3 regions of the Streptomyces sp. NPDC051662 genome follow, and region 1 is predicted to be linked to each of the others. Evidence: riboswitches for the same ligand, from Rfam matches in the RefSeq annotation. Region 1 holds a riboswitch; each other region holds the start of a gene.
What was found. Region 1 has a riboswitch for cyclic di-AMP ahead of AB0M67_RS30860 (NlpC/P60 family protein). Riboswitches for the same ligand answer to the same signal wherever they lie in the genome.
Positions count from the first base shown of each region.

Region 1 (5,656 bases):
ATGACCGGTACGTCGAGCACCGTGCCCACCGGGTGCGGGTTGGTGCCCCCTCCGCCGGCCGAGACGAGCTGCGTGGAGCCTTCCGGGTCCAGCTGGTACTGGCCGCTCTTCCAGGCGAGCAGGTCGGCCAGGCTCTTGATCATGGCTTCGGTCGGCTTCGGGTCGGGGCCGGTGTCCTCGCCGCCCTCGCTGTTGTTCGGCTCGAAGTTGCCGAGCATCGCGACACCGAAGGTGTTGGTGTTGAAGCCGGACGCGTGGCCGCCGAGGATGCCGGGAATCGCGGTGCCGGGCTGCATCTCGATGGAGCCCTTGCGGCCTTCCCAGATGCCGCCGAAGCGGTCGACGATGAAGTGGTAGGGGAAGTCGCCGTAGCCCAGGACCTTGATGTGCTGGACGTAGATGCCGTTGATGATCTGCGGCACCTGCTCCTGGGTGTAGGAGTTGTTCCCCGTCACGGTGTGATGGACGACGGCGGCCTTGATCGAGGGCTGGGTCTTGTACCCGGGATCGGCCAGCGCCTCGTCCGCGCCCCAGTCCTTCCGCAGCTTGATGTCCGGCTGTCCGGTCCGCGCGGACCGCGGCTGGTTGTCCGGGGAAGAGGCGGCCGGGCTCTGGGCCGGGTCGATGAACGACAGCCGCAGGTCCTGCGGCAGGCTGCCCTTCGGGGAGGTGAAGCGGACCTCCACCCCGTCCGCGTCGTCCGTGTAGAAGGCGGGCGCGCCGGCCCGCTTCGCCTCCTCGGCCACGCCCTCGTCAAGCTCCAGGGGAACCTCCCGCCACGACTCCCAGGCCCCGTCGCGGTGGATCCGCGTCTCCGCGGTCAGCCCCTCGTCGACGGCGGATCCCTTCTTCCAGCTGAGGCCGATCGAGGAGAAGCTCTCCCCGGTGATCTCCCCGGTGGAGAACACCTTCCCGGCCCCTGATCCCGCCTTCGCCGACAGGACGCCGGAGGGCTTGCCAACGTTGTCGGTGAGCGTGGTGTCCTCGACCTGAGAGGAATCCGCCGCCGTCGCCTCAAGCGCCGTCGCCGCGGTGCTGGTTCCCGCGACGGCGAGGGGCGTCGTCAGTGACACCACCCCGAGAGCTATCGCGGGGATCGATGTACGAAATCGCATGAACTTCCCTATGTCGTACCCATGCCTCAAGCCGCAGCACGAGGAGACACGACGTGGTGACCGATCGATGTCGCGCCGGGCTCGCACGCCTGAGGGCCTCGGTTCATCGCGCGGAGGAGCCCCGGCCGACAGGCCGTCAGCTCTGCTCTGCGCACGTTGTACATGAGGTCAGACGCACGCTCCGCGCAGGCAGTTCTTGATGTGGCGGAACTTTCTGGGACCGGCGCTCCCCAACGGCCCGCACTTCGGTTTCGGAGCGAGCTGTCGCAGACGGCGAGTTGACGACACAGATCGCCGGGAATCCGACAGGTCCCCAGCGGCCCTACTCCGCTCGCCGGCTGTCAGGCGGGGCGGATGCTTCCGTAGATCGGCATGTAGTAGATCGACTCCTCGCGAACGTTCGCGCCCGGCTTGGGGGCGTGGATCATCATGCCGTCGCCGATATAGATCCCGACATGGCTGATGTCGTCGTAGAAGAAGACCAGGTCACCGGGGAGCAGATCGTCGGTCGCGACGCGCGTGCCGGCCTTCACCTGTTCCCAGGTGGTGCGCGGCAGCTCCACGCCCGCCTCCTTCCAGGCGGCCTGGGTCAGGCCCGAGCAGTCGTACGAGCTGGGGCCCGTGGCGCCCCAGACGTACGGCTTGCCTATCTGGGCGCGGGCGAAGGAGAGGACCTTGGCGGCCTTGGTGGCGTAGCTGCCGTCGGAGGCTCCGGTGCCGCCGCTTGTGCCGCTGCCTGCGCCTGTTCCTGTGCCCGTTCCCGTTCCGGTGCCGGTGTCCGTGCCTGAGCCTGTGCCGCTCTGGCCCGAGCCCGTCCCCGTGCCGGTCGACGGGGTCCTGGCCTGCTGTTCCTTGCGCTTGCGCTCGGCCTCCGTCTTCGCGCGGGCCTCCAGTTTGGCCCGCGCCTCCGCCTTGCGGCGGGCCTCCTCTTCCTTCTTGCGCTCCAGCGCGGCCAGCCGCGCCTTCTCCTCCGTGGTCAGCTTCGACAGCAGCGCACGCGCCGCGCCGAGCTTCTGCTGCACGCCCTGCTTGCTGGTACGCAGCGCGGCCTGCGAGGCGGTGAGCGACTCCAGGTCCTTCGACGCCCGCGCCCGCTGCTTCGCGGCGGCGGCCTGCTGTGTCTGGTAGTCGGTGAGGACACCGCGCTGACGCTCCGTCAGCCGGTCCGTCACCTGCTTCTGCTCGAAGAACGCCTGCGGGCTGTCCGCGAAGAGCAGGGCGGCGGTCGGGGTGACCGCGCCTTCCCGGTACTGCGCGGCTGCGAACGAGCCGAGCGTACGCCGGGCCTCATTCAGCTTGTCCGCGCGCTTGGCGACCTCGTCGAGCACGCGGTCGACCGCGCGCTTCTGCTTCTGCGTGGCCTCTTTCGCCCTGTTGTACTTCTGTGTCTCACTGCCGGCCTGGCGGTACAGATCGTCGACCTTCTTCTGTACCTCCTCCATGGACGGCTTCGGCTCGACGGGCGCGGCGCTCGCGCTCTGCGCCGAGAGCAACGTGACCGAGGCGAGCGCGGCTGTCGTGAGCCCGACAGCGGGAGAGGCGGTACGTACTCCGCTGAGACTGCGCGGCTTGCGATGCGACGCCAAGGTCTGCATCTCCTTCCGTGGACCGCCTACCGGGTTAGCTGTCGGGTTCGGGCGGAACGGAAGGTTGCCCTACGGGCCTTGAGCGAAAGGCCCGATTCACCCCGGTTGTGCACTGTGGGTCCCCGGTTTCGAACTTCCTTGGGGAAAGTCCGAATTCGGCGTGGGCCGCCCGCTTGGCGTGGGTCGCCGTTGGGGGTACGGGCTGCCTGATCGAGCACGCTAGCCAAAGTGTGGTGCTGGTGTGAAGGTCGATGGCCGATATGCCCGATACATTTTCGTGACCATTTGCGCGTGCGATGTGTGAAACGGGTCGGCGACGCTTTTCCGCCACGATGAGTGACCGGGGCGCCGCCCGTGGTGATGGCGAGGCGAGTGACCGTACGGGTGGGGCATGCCGGGGAATTCTGGAGCCGGGCGCGGTGTGTCAGTAGGGCGGCCTAGGTCCTGTCTGGCAAATAGCGCCGTCCGCCCGAAGGGTGGGGCTCGCGGCGTCTGGTGCGTGCGATCGCAAGGCGGAGGGTCTCCCCTGTACTGGACGTACTGGGGTGATCCCGACAACGCGGCGAGCGTGCGTGCCAGGCGTCGCGAGCCAGGCGGGATTTGTCAGACAGGGCCTAGACTCGGAGAGCGATGAGCAGCCTCTTTGACGACAGTTTCCTGGCGGACCTCCAGCCCTCCGGCGACGAGCATCCACCGCCGCCCGAGGACGACACCGAGCACGCACCGGAGCAGGTGCCCGACGACCTCTTCCAGGGGGCCTATGACATGCCTCCCACGCGGGACCAGTACCACCGCGACGGCGCCCCGCGCACGGTCGTGGACCCCGCCGCGCTGCTCGAAGGGCTGAACGAGGAGCAGCGCGCGGCCGTCGTGCACACCGGCACGCCGCTGCTCATCGTGGCCGGGGCCGGGTCGGGCAAGACCCGGGTGCTGACCCACCGGATCGCGTATCTGCTGGGCAGCCGCGGCGCCCATCCCGGTCAGATACTGGCGATCACCTTCACGAACAAGGCCGCGGGCGAGATGAAGGAGCGCGTCGGCCAGCTCGTCGGCCCGCGCGCCAACGCCATGTGGGTCATGACGTTCCACAGCGCCTGCGTACGGATCCTGCGGCGCGAGTCGAAGAGGCTCGGGTTCACCTCGTCGTTCTCCATCTACGACGCCGCCGACTCCAAGCGTCTGATGGCCCTGGTCTGCCGTGATCTGGACCTCGACCCCAAGCGCTACCCGCCCAAGTCCTTCAGCGCCAAGATCTCGAATCTGAAGAACGAGCTGATCGACGAGGAGACCTTCGCCGACCAGGCCACCGACGGCTTCGAGAAGATGCTCGCCGAGGCCTACCGGATGTACCAGGCGCGGCTGCGCGAGGCCAACGCGCTGGACTTCGACGACATCATCATGACCACCGTCCATCTGCTCCAGGCGTTCCCCGATGTCGCCGAGCACTACCGGCGGCGCTTCCGGCATGTCCTGGTGGACGAGTACCAGGACACCAACCACGCGCAGTACACCCTCGTACGCGAGCTGGTGGGCCCCTCCGGCGAGGAGCACGACCCGGCGGAGCTGTGTGTCGTCGGAGACGCCGACCAGTCGATCTACGCCTTCCGGGGCGCCACGATCCGTAACATCCTCCAGTTCGAGGAGGACTACCCGGACGCGACGACCATTTTGCTGGAGCAGAACTACCGCTCCACGCAGACGATTCTGAGCGCCGCCAACGCGGTCATCGAGCGGAACGAGAGCCGCCGCCCGAAGAATCTGTGGACGAAGGCCGGCGCGGGCGCCCAGATCACCGGCTATGTCGCGGACACGGAGCACGACGAGGCGCAGTTCGTCGCCGACGAGATCGACCGGCTGACGGACGCGGGCGAGGCCAAGGCGGGCGATGTCGCGGTCTTCTACCGTACGAACGCGCAGTCCCGTGTCTTCGAGGAGATCTTCATCCGGGTCGGCCTGCCGTACAAGGTCGTCGGCGGAGTGCGCTTCTACGAGCGCAAGGAGGTCCGCGATGTGCTGGCCTATCTGCGTGTTCTGGCCAACCCGGAGGACAATGTCCCGCTGCGCCGGATCCTCAATGTGCCCAAGCGCGGTATCGGGGACCGCGCCGAGGCGATGATCGACGCGCTCGCGCTGCGCGAGAAGATCACCTTCCCGCAGGCGCTGCGGCGGGTGGACGAGGCGTACGGAATGGCCGCCCGTTCGGCCAACGCCGTCAAGCGGTTCAACACGCTGATGGAGGAGTTGCGTACGGTCGTCGAGTCGGGCGCCGGGCCCGCGACGATCCTGGAGGCCGTGCTCGAACGGACCGGCTATCTCGCCGAGTTGCAGGCGTCGACCGATCCGCAGGACGAGACGCGTATCGAGAACCTTCAGGAACTGGCCGCGGTGGCGCTGGAGTTCGAGCAGGAGCGCGGCCAGGCTGCCGCGGAGGCGACGGACGGCGACGCGGCGGGCGAGGGCACGACGGGCGGCGAGGGTGCGGCTGGCGCCGCTGGTGCCGCCGGGACCGCCGCCGCGACCGGTACGACCGGTACGCTCGCCGAATTCCTGGAGAAGGTGGCGCTCGTCGCCGACTCCGACCAGATCCCCGACGAGGACGAGGACGGCTCCGGTGTCATCACGCTGATGACGCTGCACACCGCCAAGGGCCTTGAATTCCCTGTCGTGTTCCTGTCGGGCATGGAGGACGGCGTCTTCCCGCATATGCGCGCCCTCGGCCAGACGAAGGAGCTGGAGGAGGAGCGGCGGCTCGCGTACGTGGGCATCACCCGCGCCCGCGAGCGTCTTTACCTGACCCGGTCGTCGATGCGGAGCGCGTGGGGCCAGCCCTCGTACAACCCGCCGTCGAGGTTCCTGGAGGAGATCCCGGGACACCATCTGGAGTGGAAGCGGACCGGCGCGCAGATCCCGGCGGGGCCCACCTCCGGGGTCACGTCCTCGCTGTCGTCGTCCTTG
Region 1 is NZ_JBFAZD010000023.1:64,786-70,441, reverse strand. It holds gene AB0M67_RS30865 (N-acetylmuramoyl-L-alanine amidase) at 1-1,115, opposite strand, end outside; gene AB0M67_RS30860 (NlpC/P60 family protein) at 1,457-2,701, opposite strand; cyclic di-AMP (ydaO/yuaA leader) riboswitch at 2,709-2,872, opposite strand; gene AB0M67_RS30855 (ATP-dependent DNA helicase) at 3,332-5,656, shown strand, end outside.

Region 2 (5,656 bases), on a different contig from region 1:
GCTTCGGACTGGCGGCGATGGCGGCCCGTCGGCAGCGGATCCGCCGGTTCGTGCTCCCCCCGCTCGGGCTGGCCCTGGCGATGGGCCTGCACGCGCTGTGGAACGGATCGGGGGCGCTCTTCGGCCCGTACGGCTTCTATGTGGTGTACGGGGTGTTCATGGTCCCGGTCTTCGCGCTGCTGACCTGGCTGGTGATCTGGAGCCGCCAGCGCGAGCTGCGCACGGTCGGGTCCGAGCTGCCCGCGTACGCCGCGGCGGGGTGGCTGACCCCGGCCGCGCCGCTCGCGCTCTCCTCCATGCGGGCGCGCACGATGGCGCGTGACTTCGCGGGCCGTACGTATGGCCCGTCGGCGGCCAGATCGGTGCGGGAGTACGAGGCGTTCGCGACGTCCCTGGCGTTTCTGCGCCACCGGGCGCACCGCGGCGCGGTCGGCCCGGACTTCATCGAGCGCGAGCAGGAGCTGCTGCACCATCTGTGGCAGCGCAGGGAGATAGCCGGGCCCGCGCTGACCTATGCGGCGCGGGCCACGGGCCGGGTACGGGTGCCGCCGCCGTACGTCGACTACGACGGCTACAACCCGTACCGCCAATGACAGGACTGTCCGACGGAGCTGTCCGACAGGACTGTCCGACGGAGCTTCGGGCGGACGCGTCAGGCGGACGCCGCCGTCAGCTTCGCCAGCTCCTCCGGCGTCAGCTCAAAGTCGACCGCCGCCAGCAGCGCGGGCAGTTGCTCGGTCGAACGCGCGGACGCGAGCGGCGCGACCACGGTCGGCTGCGCCGCCAGCCAGGCCAGCGCGACGGTCGCGATCTCGGCGTCCCGTGCCCCGGCGATCCGGTCCAGCGCGGTCAGGACCTCCGCGCCCCGCTCGGACTCCAGATATTCGGCCACCCTGCCGGCCCGAGGACTGTCGACCGTGGTCCCCTGACGGTACTTGCCGGTGAGAAAGCCCGAGGCCAGCGCGGCGTACGGCACGACCGACAGGCCGTGACGCAGCACGGTGTCCAGGAGCTCGCCCTCGTACGTGTCCCGGGAGACCAGGTTGTAGTGCGGCTGAAGCGCCACATAGCGGGCGAGCCCTTCGAGCTCCGAGAAGACGAGCGAGGCGGCCAACCGCTCCGCGCCGATGTTGGAGGCACCGAGCGCACGGACCTTGCCGGCCTTCACCAGCTGGTCGAGGGTGGTCATGATCTCCTCGACCGGCACCTCGGGATCGTCGAAGTGCGTGTAGTAGAGGTCGATGTAGTCCGTACGGAGCCGGCGCAGCGACTCCTCGACCCCGGCCTTGATGGTGGCCGCCTTGAGGCCCTGGTACCGCGGGTGCGCGCCGACCTTGGTCGCGATCAGTACGTCGGAGCGATTGCCGCGCGAGGCCAGCCAGTTGCCGATGACGGTCTCGGATTCACCGCCCTCGTTGCCGGGCGCCCACGACGAATACATGTCGGCGGTGTCGATGAAGTTCCCGCCCGCGGCGGTGTACGCGTCGAGGACGGCGAAGGAGGCTGTCTCGTCGGCGGTCCAGCCGAAGACATTGCCGCCGAGGGCGAGCGGGAAGACCCGCAGATTGGAGGAGCCCAGTGGGCGCAGAGCGGTCATAGGAGGATGCAATCCCCGGAAGGGGGCGCCCTATTCCGCTCCGCGCCCTCATGTGGGCCGTATGGGGGAATACCGAGGGGCAATGCCCTCGGGGAGGGGTTACGGGTTGAGGCCCTTGCCGCGCAGCCAGCTCATCGGGTCCAGGCCCGCGCCGCCCGCCGTGTGAACTTCGAGGTGCAGATGGGCGCCGGTCACATTGCCGGTCGCGCCGACCCTGCCGATGACCTCGCCGGTGGTGACCTTCTGCCCGGCGCTGACGGAGATCGAGGACTGGTGGGCGTACCAGATCTCCGTGCCGTCATCGAGCTCCAGGACCGTGCGGTACCCGTACGAGCCCGACCAGCCGGCCGACTTGATCGTGCCGCTGTGCACGGCCTTGAGCGGGGTGCCCGTCGGCGCGGCGAAGTCCAGGCCGGTGTGCTGCCCGGAGGACCACAGGGAGCCGGACTGCCCGAAGGTCGAGGTGATCGTGTACGAGGAGGTGGGGATCGCGTAGCTGGCGGCCAGCTTGGCCAGCCGCTCCTTCTCCGCCTTGGCCCTGGCCTCCGCCTCGGCCTTCTTCTTCGCCTCTTCGATCTTCTTCTCGGCGTCGGTCTGCTGCTTCTTGGCCTCGGCCGCGGCCTGCTCGGCCGCCGCCGACTCCGCGGCGGCCTTCCGCGCCGCGTCGGCCCCGGTCTGCTGCGCCTCGGCCTGCTGGAGGATACGGGCGCGCAGCGCCTCTCCGGCGTCGGTGGCGCCCTGTTCGGTCTCGGCGGCCGTGAGCCCGGCGGTGGTGAGCGGGGCGGCGAGCACCTGGGATTCGGAGTCGTCCGAGGCGAGCGAGCCCATTCCCGGCAGCGAAGCGGCGTCCGGGAGCTTGTCCGTGATCGCGTCGGGCAGGGATATGGAGACCGCGGGCTTGTCCTGCGCGGTGGCGATGCCGCCCGCGCCGACGGCGGCGATGACGCCGACGCCGAGGACCGTGGAGCTACGGGCCAGTCCGCGCTGCTTGGCGACGCGGTGCCGGCCGCGTACGGGCCGTATGGACTCCTCGGTGGGATTCCATTCCCCCCACGCCCTGTCCGGCTCGCTGCCGAGGGTGCGGGTTTCGAAGACGGCTTCGGGGGCAGGCTTGTTGGACGCCACTGAGGCGTGCTCCTTTCCTTCCTTCTCGCCTACCGGGTTAGCTGACGGGTTCGGAGCAGGAAGGTCTCCTACGGGCGCTCCTGCCGCACAGGGCAGCAAAAGACACCCGATTCACCCCAATTGGTGGTTCCCCGGTTCCCTCGCGGGATTCGGCGCGTGCGCACGGTGCCATCTCTGACGACGGCTGGGACGACCGCGCTGCGTTATCGAACGTTAATAGAGACCCGGCCCTTATTCCAAGCTGTTCCGGGTGATCGTTAACGACTTCGCATCGGACGTACCGGGATGTAAGGGAATCTAATCGGGCGAGTTGACGGCCTGTCAGGGGGGCCTACATTTCTGACGGTGTGTCAAATGTTATGCGGAGGGATACCCCTCGATTACATACAGTGGCAAGGGCTCCCCGCCGGGCGATCCGGAGGACGGCTTCGACGGCGGGCGCGGCCCTCTCATGGCACCAAGGGCATGGTCCTGCGCCGCTCCGGCTCGCCCTCCGAGGGCCGACTGACCGCCAGCAGCGCCATGTCGTCCTGGCTCCCGCCGCCCGTGTGCCGCCGTACGTCGTCGATGAGCGCCTGAAGTATCTCGTCGGGCCCCTGGAAGACCCGTCCGGCGAGCCGTTCGCGCGGGACGTAGAAGACCCCATGGGCATCGCGCGCCTCGGTGAGCCCGTCCGTGTAGAAGAGCAGCGTCGCGCCCTCCGGATACATGGCCTGCTCCGCCCGGTCCGGCCACGCGGCCAGTTCGCTCATCCCGAGCGGCAGCGCGTGATCGCTCGGGGCGAGCATCCGCACCTCACCGTCTCCGCACATCAGCAGCGGCTCGGGGTGGCCCCGGTTGAGCAGCCGCACCACACCCTCCTCGTGCGGGATCTCGGCGAGCACGGCCGTGGTGAACCCCTCGAAGACATCGAGCCCGTCCCGCCGCGTCCCCTCACGTCTGAGCGCGCGCTCCAGCCGCTGCGCGACCCCCTCCAGCGAACTCTCCTGCTCGGCGGCCTCCCGGAACGACCCGATGACCACCGCCACCGCTTCGACCGCGTCAAGACCCTTCCCCCGTACGTCCCCGACCACCAGGCGCACCCCGTACGGCGTGTCCTGTACGGCGAAGAGGTCCCCGCCGATGAACGCGCCCTCCTGCGCCGCCTCGTACCGCGCGGCGATCCGCAGCCCCCCGATCCGCTCGGCCGGTCTTGGCAGCACCGCGCGCTGGGCGGTCTCGGCGATGATGCGGGCGGAGGCCAGCCGCTCACCGCTGCGCCGTACGACACCGTTGATGTACAGCGCCAGCAGGGAGACGACCAGCACCGTCAGCACTTCGCTGACCGACTCCACCTGGAACTGGGTGTCCGCGTGGATATGCAGCACCACCTCGGCGACCAACGAGGTGACGGCGATGGTGAGCGTGCCGACCAACGGGTAGAACGGGGCGGCGATCAGCGGAGCGGCGGCGAAGAGGGGGGACGCGGTGACCCGCGTCGGGGTCACCAGGTCGAAGATCACCCCGGCGATGATCACCAGCACGGGCAGCGCCCGCGCCAGCCTGCGTCCGGTACCGCCACGTCCGCCCGGATACCGGCCGCCGCCGCGCACGTTGTCGCCGGCCGCCCAGAAGCCCCTTCCGTCAGTGGCCAGGAGACCGGCGCCCTCGGCCGCCCGCCGGCCTCTGCCGCCGATGCTCTTTCCGAGCTTCCTCAGTCTCCACACCAGTGGTCTCCTGCCCGGTCCGCCGACTGCTGCGGACGGTGCCGCGCTCCACCCAGGCTGGCCGCTGCCCTCCCGGGCGGCGAATCGCCGTCGGCCGAGTGGGCTACGGCGAGCCGGCCCGCCGACCCCGCCGGTGCTCGGGCGCACCGGGGCCGACGGAACGGATCAGTCGGTCAGGTGGCGCTCGGCGTACACCTTCATGGCGTCCCGCACGAGCACAGCCGTACCTTCACCGTACTGGTCGTAGACGGCGGTGAAGCGCGCGTCATCGACATACATCGCCGTCACGCCGATGACATACGACCTGGTGGGCTCGGCCGTGGCGGAGAGCCAGTCGCAGTGACGCCGGGCGACGTCCTGCGCCTCGCCGCTGTCCGGCGCGAGCCCCGCCGCGGCCAGGCGCCCCCAGTCCCTGGCGATGCCCTGGTGCTGGTCCTTGAAGCCCTGCCGCTCCTCCTCGCTCAGCGACCGCCACCAGCGGTCGCCCTTCTGGTAGGCGTCCCGGCCCCACCGCCGGGTCACCTCCTCCTCGTACCGCGTGTGATCGAAACCGTCGAATACGTCCTCGGCCATGAGTTCCTCCCCTGTCTCCGTCTTGTGGAGAGTGGTCCGCACCGAGACGATCAGCCGCCCGATGCGCTCGCGTTCCCGCTCCAGCAGCTTCAGATGGCCGCGCAGGGCGGCGGCGGTGTCCTGCTGGCCGTCGAGGACCCGTGCGATCTCGGGCAGCCCGAGCCCCAGCTCCCGCAGCAGCAGAATCCGCTGGAGCCGGACCAGGGCGTCCTGTCCGTAGTAGCGATAGCCATTGCCGCCCGTACGGCTGGGCTCAAGCAGCCCCAGCTCGCCGTAGTGCCTGAGCGTGCGGCTCGTCGTGCCCGCTTTCTTCGCGATTTCCTGGATCGACCACTCCATGACTTTCACGGTAGAACTTGACGTTACGTAAAGGTCAAGCGCGGAAGCCGTACGTGGGGGCGGGCATGACGAAGGCCCGGATTCACCAGGAATCCGGGCCTTCGTTCTCTTCCAGTAGCGGGGACAGGATTTGAACCTGCGACCTCTGGGTTATGAGCCCAGCGAGCTACCGAGCTGCTCCACCCCGCGCCGTTGAATGCAACTCTACGCCATCCGGAGCAAGATCATCACCACGCGGCGCACCGACGGCCAGGACTGGTCCGCGAAGATCCGGCCTGAGCCGAACGAAAGGCCCTAGGCCGCCTCGACGACATCC
Region 2 is NZ_JBFAZD010000004.1:469,326-474,981, reverse strand. It holds gene AB0M67_RS09895 (PrsW family intramembrane metalloprotease) at 1-593, shown strand, start outside; gene AB0M67_RS09890 (aldo/keto reductase) at 653-1,597, opposite strand; gene AB0M67_RS09885 (M23 family metallopeptidase) at 1,697-2,722, opposite strand; cyclic di-AMP (ydaO/yuaA leader) riboswitch at 2,734-2,887, opposite strand; gene AB0M67_RS09880 (PP2C family protein-serine/threonine phosphatase) at 3,172-4,314, opposite strand; gene AB0M67_RS09875 (MerR family transcriptional regulator) at 4,594-5,340, opposite strand; tRNA gene AB0M67_RS09870 (tRNA-Met) at 5,456-5,529, opposite strand; gene AB0M67_RS09865 (hypothetical protein) at 5,635-5,656, opposite strand, start outside.
Region 2: linked by a shared signal. The riboswitch ahead of AB0M67_RS09885 (M23 family metallopeptidase) and the one ahead of AB0M67_RS30860 (NlpC/P60 family protein) in region 1 are both predicted to bind cyclic di-AMP.

Region 3 (5,656 bases), on a different contig from region 1:
TCGAGGCGATCGAGGAGGGCGACGCCGACGAGCTGCGCGAGGAGCTGGGGGACGTACTGCTCCAGGTCGTCTTCCACGCCCGTATCGCGGAGGAGCGCTCCGCGGCGGAGGAGGGTGCGGACGACGAGGGACCGTTCTCCATCGACGACGTCGCCGGCACGATCGTGGAGAAGCTCATCCACCGCCACCCCCATGTCTTCGGCGACGAGACCGCCGAGACCCCCGAGGACGTCAAGACCCACTGGCTCCGGATGAAAGCGGTCGAGAAGCAGCGCGACTCGGTCACCGACGGAGTCCCCCTGGGCCAGCCCGGCCTGGCCCTCGCCGCGAAACTCGCGGGCCGCACCCGCACGGCCGGCCTCGACGTTCCGCTCCCGAAGGCCGAGGGCGTCGGCTACGAACTGCTGGCACTGGCGGTACGAGCGGAAGAGGCCGGCGTCGACCCGGAGGCGGCACTGCGCGCGGCGGCCCGCGTATACAGGGACGCGATCCGCACGGCCGAGGGCCACGCCGGATAGCCGTACGGCCGCCGCGGGCGGTACGGCGCCGCCGCCCGGCCCCTCCCGGCGGCCGGGCGGCGGCCGGGTGAAGGGGGCGGTTACTGCCGAGGGTTACTGTCGGGGGATGCACCACCAGCCCGCCGTCATATCCCCGGCCGCACCCGCTCCCGCGCTGTTCACCTGGGAGTTCGCCACCGATCCGTATCCCGCCTACGCCTGGCTGCGCGAGCACTCGCCCGTGCACAGGACCACGCTGCCCAGTGGCGTCGAGGCATGGCTCGTGACGCGGTACGTGGACGCCAGGCAGGCACTCGCCGACGCTCGGCTCTCCAAGAACCCCGCGCATCACGCCGAGCCCGCGCACGCCAAGGGGAAGACGGGCATACCCGGCGAGCGCAAGGCGGAGCTGATGACACATCTGCTCAATATCGATCCGCCCGACCACACCCGGCTGCGCCGGCTCGTGTCCAAGGCGTTCACGCCCCGCCGCGTGGCCGAATTCGCGCCGCAAGTGCAGGAGTTGACCGACCGGCTCATCGACGGCTTCGCCGCGAAGGGTGAGGCGGACCTGATCCATGACTTCGCGTTCCCGCTCCCCATCTACGCGATCTGCGATCTGCTCGGGGTGCCGCGCGAGGACCAGGACGACTTCCGCGACTGGGCGGGCATGATGCTGCGACATTCGAAACCGGGGCACGCGGGCGGCCCGCGGGGCGGAGTCGGGCGCGCCGTCAAGAAGATACGGGGCTATCTCGCCGACCTCATCCACCGCAAGAGGGCCGACCCCGGCGACGATCTGATCTCCGGACTCATCCGGGCCGGCGACCACGGGGAACATCTCACCGAGAACGAGGCCGCGGCGATGGCCTTCATCATCCTGTTCGCCGGTTTCGAGACGACCGTGAACCTCATCGGCAACGGCATGTTCGCGCTGCTGCGCCACCCCGAGCAGCGTGCGCTGCTCCAGCGCTCGCTCGGAGCGGGGGAGACCGGCCTGCTCGCGACGGGGGTCGAGGAACTGCTCCGGTACGACGGTCCCGTGGAGCTGGCCACCTGGCGGTACGCGACCGAGCCACTGACGCTCGGCGGACAGCGGATCGCGGCGGGTGATCCGGTCCTGGTCGTCCTCGCCGCCGCCGACCGTGACCCCGAGCGCTTCACGGATCCGGACACGCTCGACCTCTCCCGGCGTGACAATCAGCACCTCGGATACGGACACGGCATCCACTACTGCCTCGGCGCACCGCTCGCCCGGGTGGAGGGGCAGACCGCGCTCGGCACCCTGCTGACCCGGCTGCCCGACGTGCGGCTTGCGGGAGATCCTGCCGATTTGCGCTGGCGCGGAGGGCTCATCATGCGTGGATTGCGCACGCTTCCGGTGCAGTTCACGCCATTGTCCGACTGAAGCTTTTCTGACGGTCCGTCAAGACTGTGACTTTGACGTGATCTCCGCTGCATCGACTTGTGACAGGAGTTCGAGTACCGCTACGTTCTCGAAAACTCAGCCGCCACACGCACCAGTCGAAACATCAGTCACACGGAAGGCAATCACATGCGCTCCGGGAACGGCCGACACCGTCGACCTCGCCAGGCCCCCGCTCTGATCGTCGCGGCAGGGGTGACCGGCTCGGCGATCGCCATTCCGCTGCTCGGTGCCACCGGTGCCAGTGCGGCGGACGCCTCCACCTGGGACCGTGTCGCCGATTGCGAGAGCGGCGGCATGTGGAGCGCGGACCTCCGCAACGGCTACTACGGCGGACTCCAGATCTCCCAGGAGACCTGGGACGACTTCGGCGGCGCGGAGTACGCGGCCAGCGCCGACCTCGCGAGCCGCTCGCAGCAGATCGCGATAGCCGAGAAGATCCTCGACGCGCAGGGGCCGCGGGCATGGGCCAGTTGCGCCGCGGTCGCCGGGCTGACGGCGGGCAGCGCCGCGCCGGGCGTGGATCCCGGTACGGCGCCGGAGGCCGCGCCGGAGACGACTCCCGGGGCGCAACCTGAGACGAAGCCCGGGACGGCTCCTGAGACGGCTCCTGAATCGTCAGGGAAGACCGGGGGCGCCTCTCCCTCGGACGCCTCCTCGGCCACACCGGACACCCCCGCCTCCGGCGGTACGGGGGAGCCCGCTCCCGCCGAGTCCTCCGGCTCCGCCGGGTCCGGTGAGGGCGCCGCCAAGGGCAAGCACCGCGGCGATGCCGCCCCGGATGACTCCGTACCGGGCAATTCGGGCGAAGGGCGTGAATCCGGCCGTCATGCCTCGCGCGGTGACGGATCGACACGTAACGCCGACGGTACGGCGGATGGCGCGACGGACGGTGCGACCGGCGGTGCGGCCGACGGCGCGACGGGCGAAACGGAAGGCGCGGACGCGGCGGATGGTGAGTACACGGTCCGGGCGGGCGACTGCCTTTGGCTCATCGCCGACGAGCGCGAGGTGCCCGGCGGATGGTCCGCGATCTATGAGGCGAACAAGGAGACTGTCGGCGCCGACCCCGATCTGATCCTGCCTGGCCAGACCCTTGATCTCGGCGTGAAGTAGCGGCAGTTAGAGACCCTATGTCCACTTCTGCGAAAGTGAGACAAGGGTCTCTTCGCCGCAACTGGGGCCTTTTGCTCGGGCGGTTGGGTCGTTTCGTCTCTCACCTGCGTAAATGGGTTCATCCAAGGGGGAGGTAAGGGCGATTTTTCCTTGATGTTCTCCTTTGAACAATGGGCGGACCTGTGATTACGGTCTGAACCGCTCGCACCGCGGGCCCCGTCGACCGTCACGCCGAATCCTGCCGTCGGTCGGGGGGAGTAACCGACGCGTCAAGCGCCGTAGGCAGGAGCGGGGGACCCAAGGTTCGTGCCGGGCTCCGGCCGTCGAGAGACGGCCGAGGACCGGCTTGGGGTGAAGTCGTGTGCGACAGAGCACACGGCCGGGCAACTCACTTGGCCCGAACCCGACAGCTGACCTCGTAGGCGTCGGTGAGGGAGATGTTCCATGCTGCTGCGTTCCAGCAAGGGCAAGCACCGCCGCCCGTCGAAGGCCGTCCGCTATGCCACGCTCGCCGGGGTCACCGGTGCCGCCGTCGCCGCCCCGCTGATCGGTGCGACCTCGGCCTCCGCCGCGACCGCCGCCGAGTGGGACAAGGTCGCGCAGTGCGAGTCCGGAGGCAACTGGTCGATCAACACGGCCAACGGCTTCTACGGCGGCCTTCAGTTCACGCCGTCCACCTGGGCCGCCTACGGCGGTACCGCGTACGCCGCCCGCGCCGACCAGGCCAGCAAGTCCCAGCAGATAGCCGTCGCCGAGAAGGTCCTCGCCGGCCAGGGCAAGGGCGCGTGGCCGAACTGCGGCGTGGGCCTGTCCAGGGCCGCGTACGACGGTGGCTCCGCCACTCAGAGCACCCAGCCCGCCCAGCCCGCCCAGAAGCAGTCGCAGCCGACCCAGCGGCAGGCCCCCAAGCAGCAGCAGGCGCAGCCGAAGCAGCAGGAGACCGCGCGCGGCGCGGCCCAGCCGGCCTCGCGCGGCGAGAGCCGTCCCGCCACGATCAAGAAGGGTGACGGCGAGTACAAGGTCAAGTCCGGCGACTCCCTCTCCAAGATTGCCAAGGCCGAGGACGTCGAGGGCGGCTGGCAGAAGCTGTTCGACCTGAACAAGGACATCGTCAGCGACGCCGACGTGATCTACCCGGGCCAGCAGCTCCACCTGAGCTGAGGGCCTCTGCGGGCCACGGCTCCCCTCTGAGCCCCTGAGCCCCTGAGCTGACCCACCCGGCCTCGTCCGGGCCGCACCGGAGACCGTCCCCACCCGAGACCGCCCCGGCCGGGCGCGTATTCCCCCGTACGCGCCGGGCCGGGGTTCCGGCTGTGGCCCGCCTTCCGGCGGCCATGGCCCCGGCGTGGGGGAATCGGGCCTCATTTCGTCTTAGGTGGCGGGCACCGGCCGACCGATCACCCCGCGCCGGATAGTCTCGTGTCGCAAGGCCAATGAGACCCTGCACTCCAAGCGTCACATCCCAGAAGGAGATGCTCGTGCCGTCCATCGACGTCGTCGTAGCCCGGGAAATCCTCGACTCCCGAGGCAACCCCACGGTCGAGGTCGAGGTCGGCCTCGACGACGGCAGCACGGGTCGTGCTGCTGTCCCCTCCGGTGCCTCCACCGGTGCGTTCGAGGCCCTTGAGCTCCGCGACGGTGACCAGAACCGCTACCAGGGCAAGGGTGTCGAGAAGGCCGTCCTCGCCGTCATCGAGCAGATCGGCCCGGAGCTGGTCGGGTACGACGCCACCGAGCAGCGCCTGATCGACCAGGCGATGTTCGACCTGGACGCCACCCCGGACAAGTCGTCGCTCGGCGCCAACGCCATCCTCGGCGTCTCCCTCGCCGTCGCGCACGCCGCCTCCGAGGCCTCGGACCTCCCGCTCTTCCGCTACCTCGGCGGCCCGAACGCGCACCTGCTGCCCGTTCCGATGATGAACATCCTGAACGGCGGCTCGCACGCCGACTCCAACGTGGACATCCAGGAGTTCATGATCGCCCCGATCGGCGCGGAGTCCTTCTCCGAGGCCCTGCGCTGGGGCGCCGAGGTCTACCACACCCTCAAGAAGGTCCTGAAGCAGAAGGGCCTGTCCACCGGTCTCGGCGACGAGGGCGGCTTCGCGCCGAACCTGGAGTCCAACCGCGCCGCGCTCGACCTCATCCTCGAAGCGATCAAGGAGGCCGGTTACGTCCCCGGCCGCGACATCGCGCTCGCGCTCGACGTCGCCGCGTCCGAGTTCTACAAGGACGGCTCGTACGAGTTCGAGGGCAAGTCGCGCTCGGCCGCCGAGATGACCGAGTACTACGAGGAGCTCGTCGCCTCGTACCCGCTCGTCTCCATCGAGGACCCGCTCTTCGAGGACGACTGGGCCGGCTGGAAGGTCCTCACGGACAAGCTCGGCACCAAGGTCCAGATCGTCGGCGACGACCTGTTCGTCACCAACCCCGAGCGCCTCGCCCGCGGCATCGAGGAGGGCTCGGCCAACGCTCTGCTCGTCAAGGTCAACCAGATCGGTTCGCTGACCGAGACCCTGGACGCCGTCGAGCTGGCCCAGCGCAACGGCTTCAAGTGCATGATGTCCCACCGCTCCGGTGAGACCGAGGACGTCACCATCGCCGACCTCGCCGTCGCCAC
Region 3 is NZ_JBFAZD010000015.1:197,403-203,058, forward strand. It holds gene AB0M67_RS25040 (nucleoside triphosphate pyrophosphohydrolase) at 1-518, shown strand, start outside; gene AB0M67_RS25045 (cytochrome P450) at 625-1,905, shown strand; gene AB0M67_RS25050 (transglycosylase family protein) at 2,053-3,039, shown strand; cyclic di-AMP (ydaO/yuaA leader) riboswitch at 3,304-3,479, shown strand; gene AB0M67_RS25055 (transglycosylase family protein) at 3,484-4,200, shown strand; gene eno (phosphopyruvate hydratase) at 4,512-5,656, shown strand, end outside.
Region 3: linked by a shared signal. The riboswitch ahead of AB0M67_RS25055 (transglycosylase family protein) and the one ahead of AB0M67_RS30860 (NlpC/P60 family protein) in region 1 are both predicted to bind cyclic di-AMP.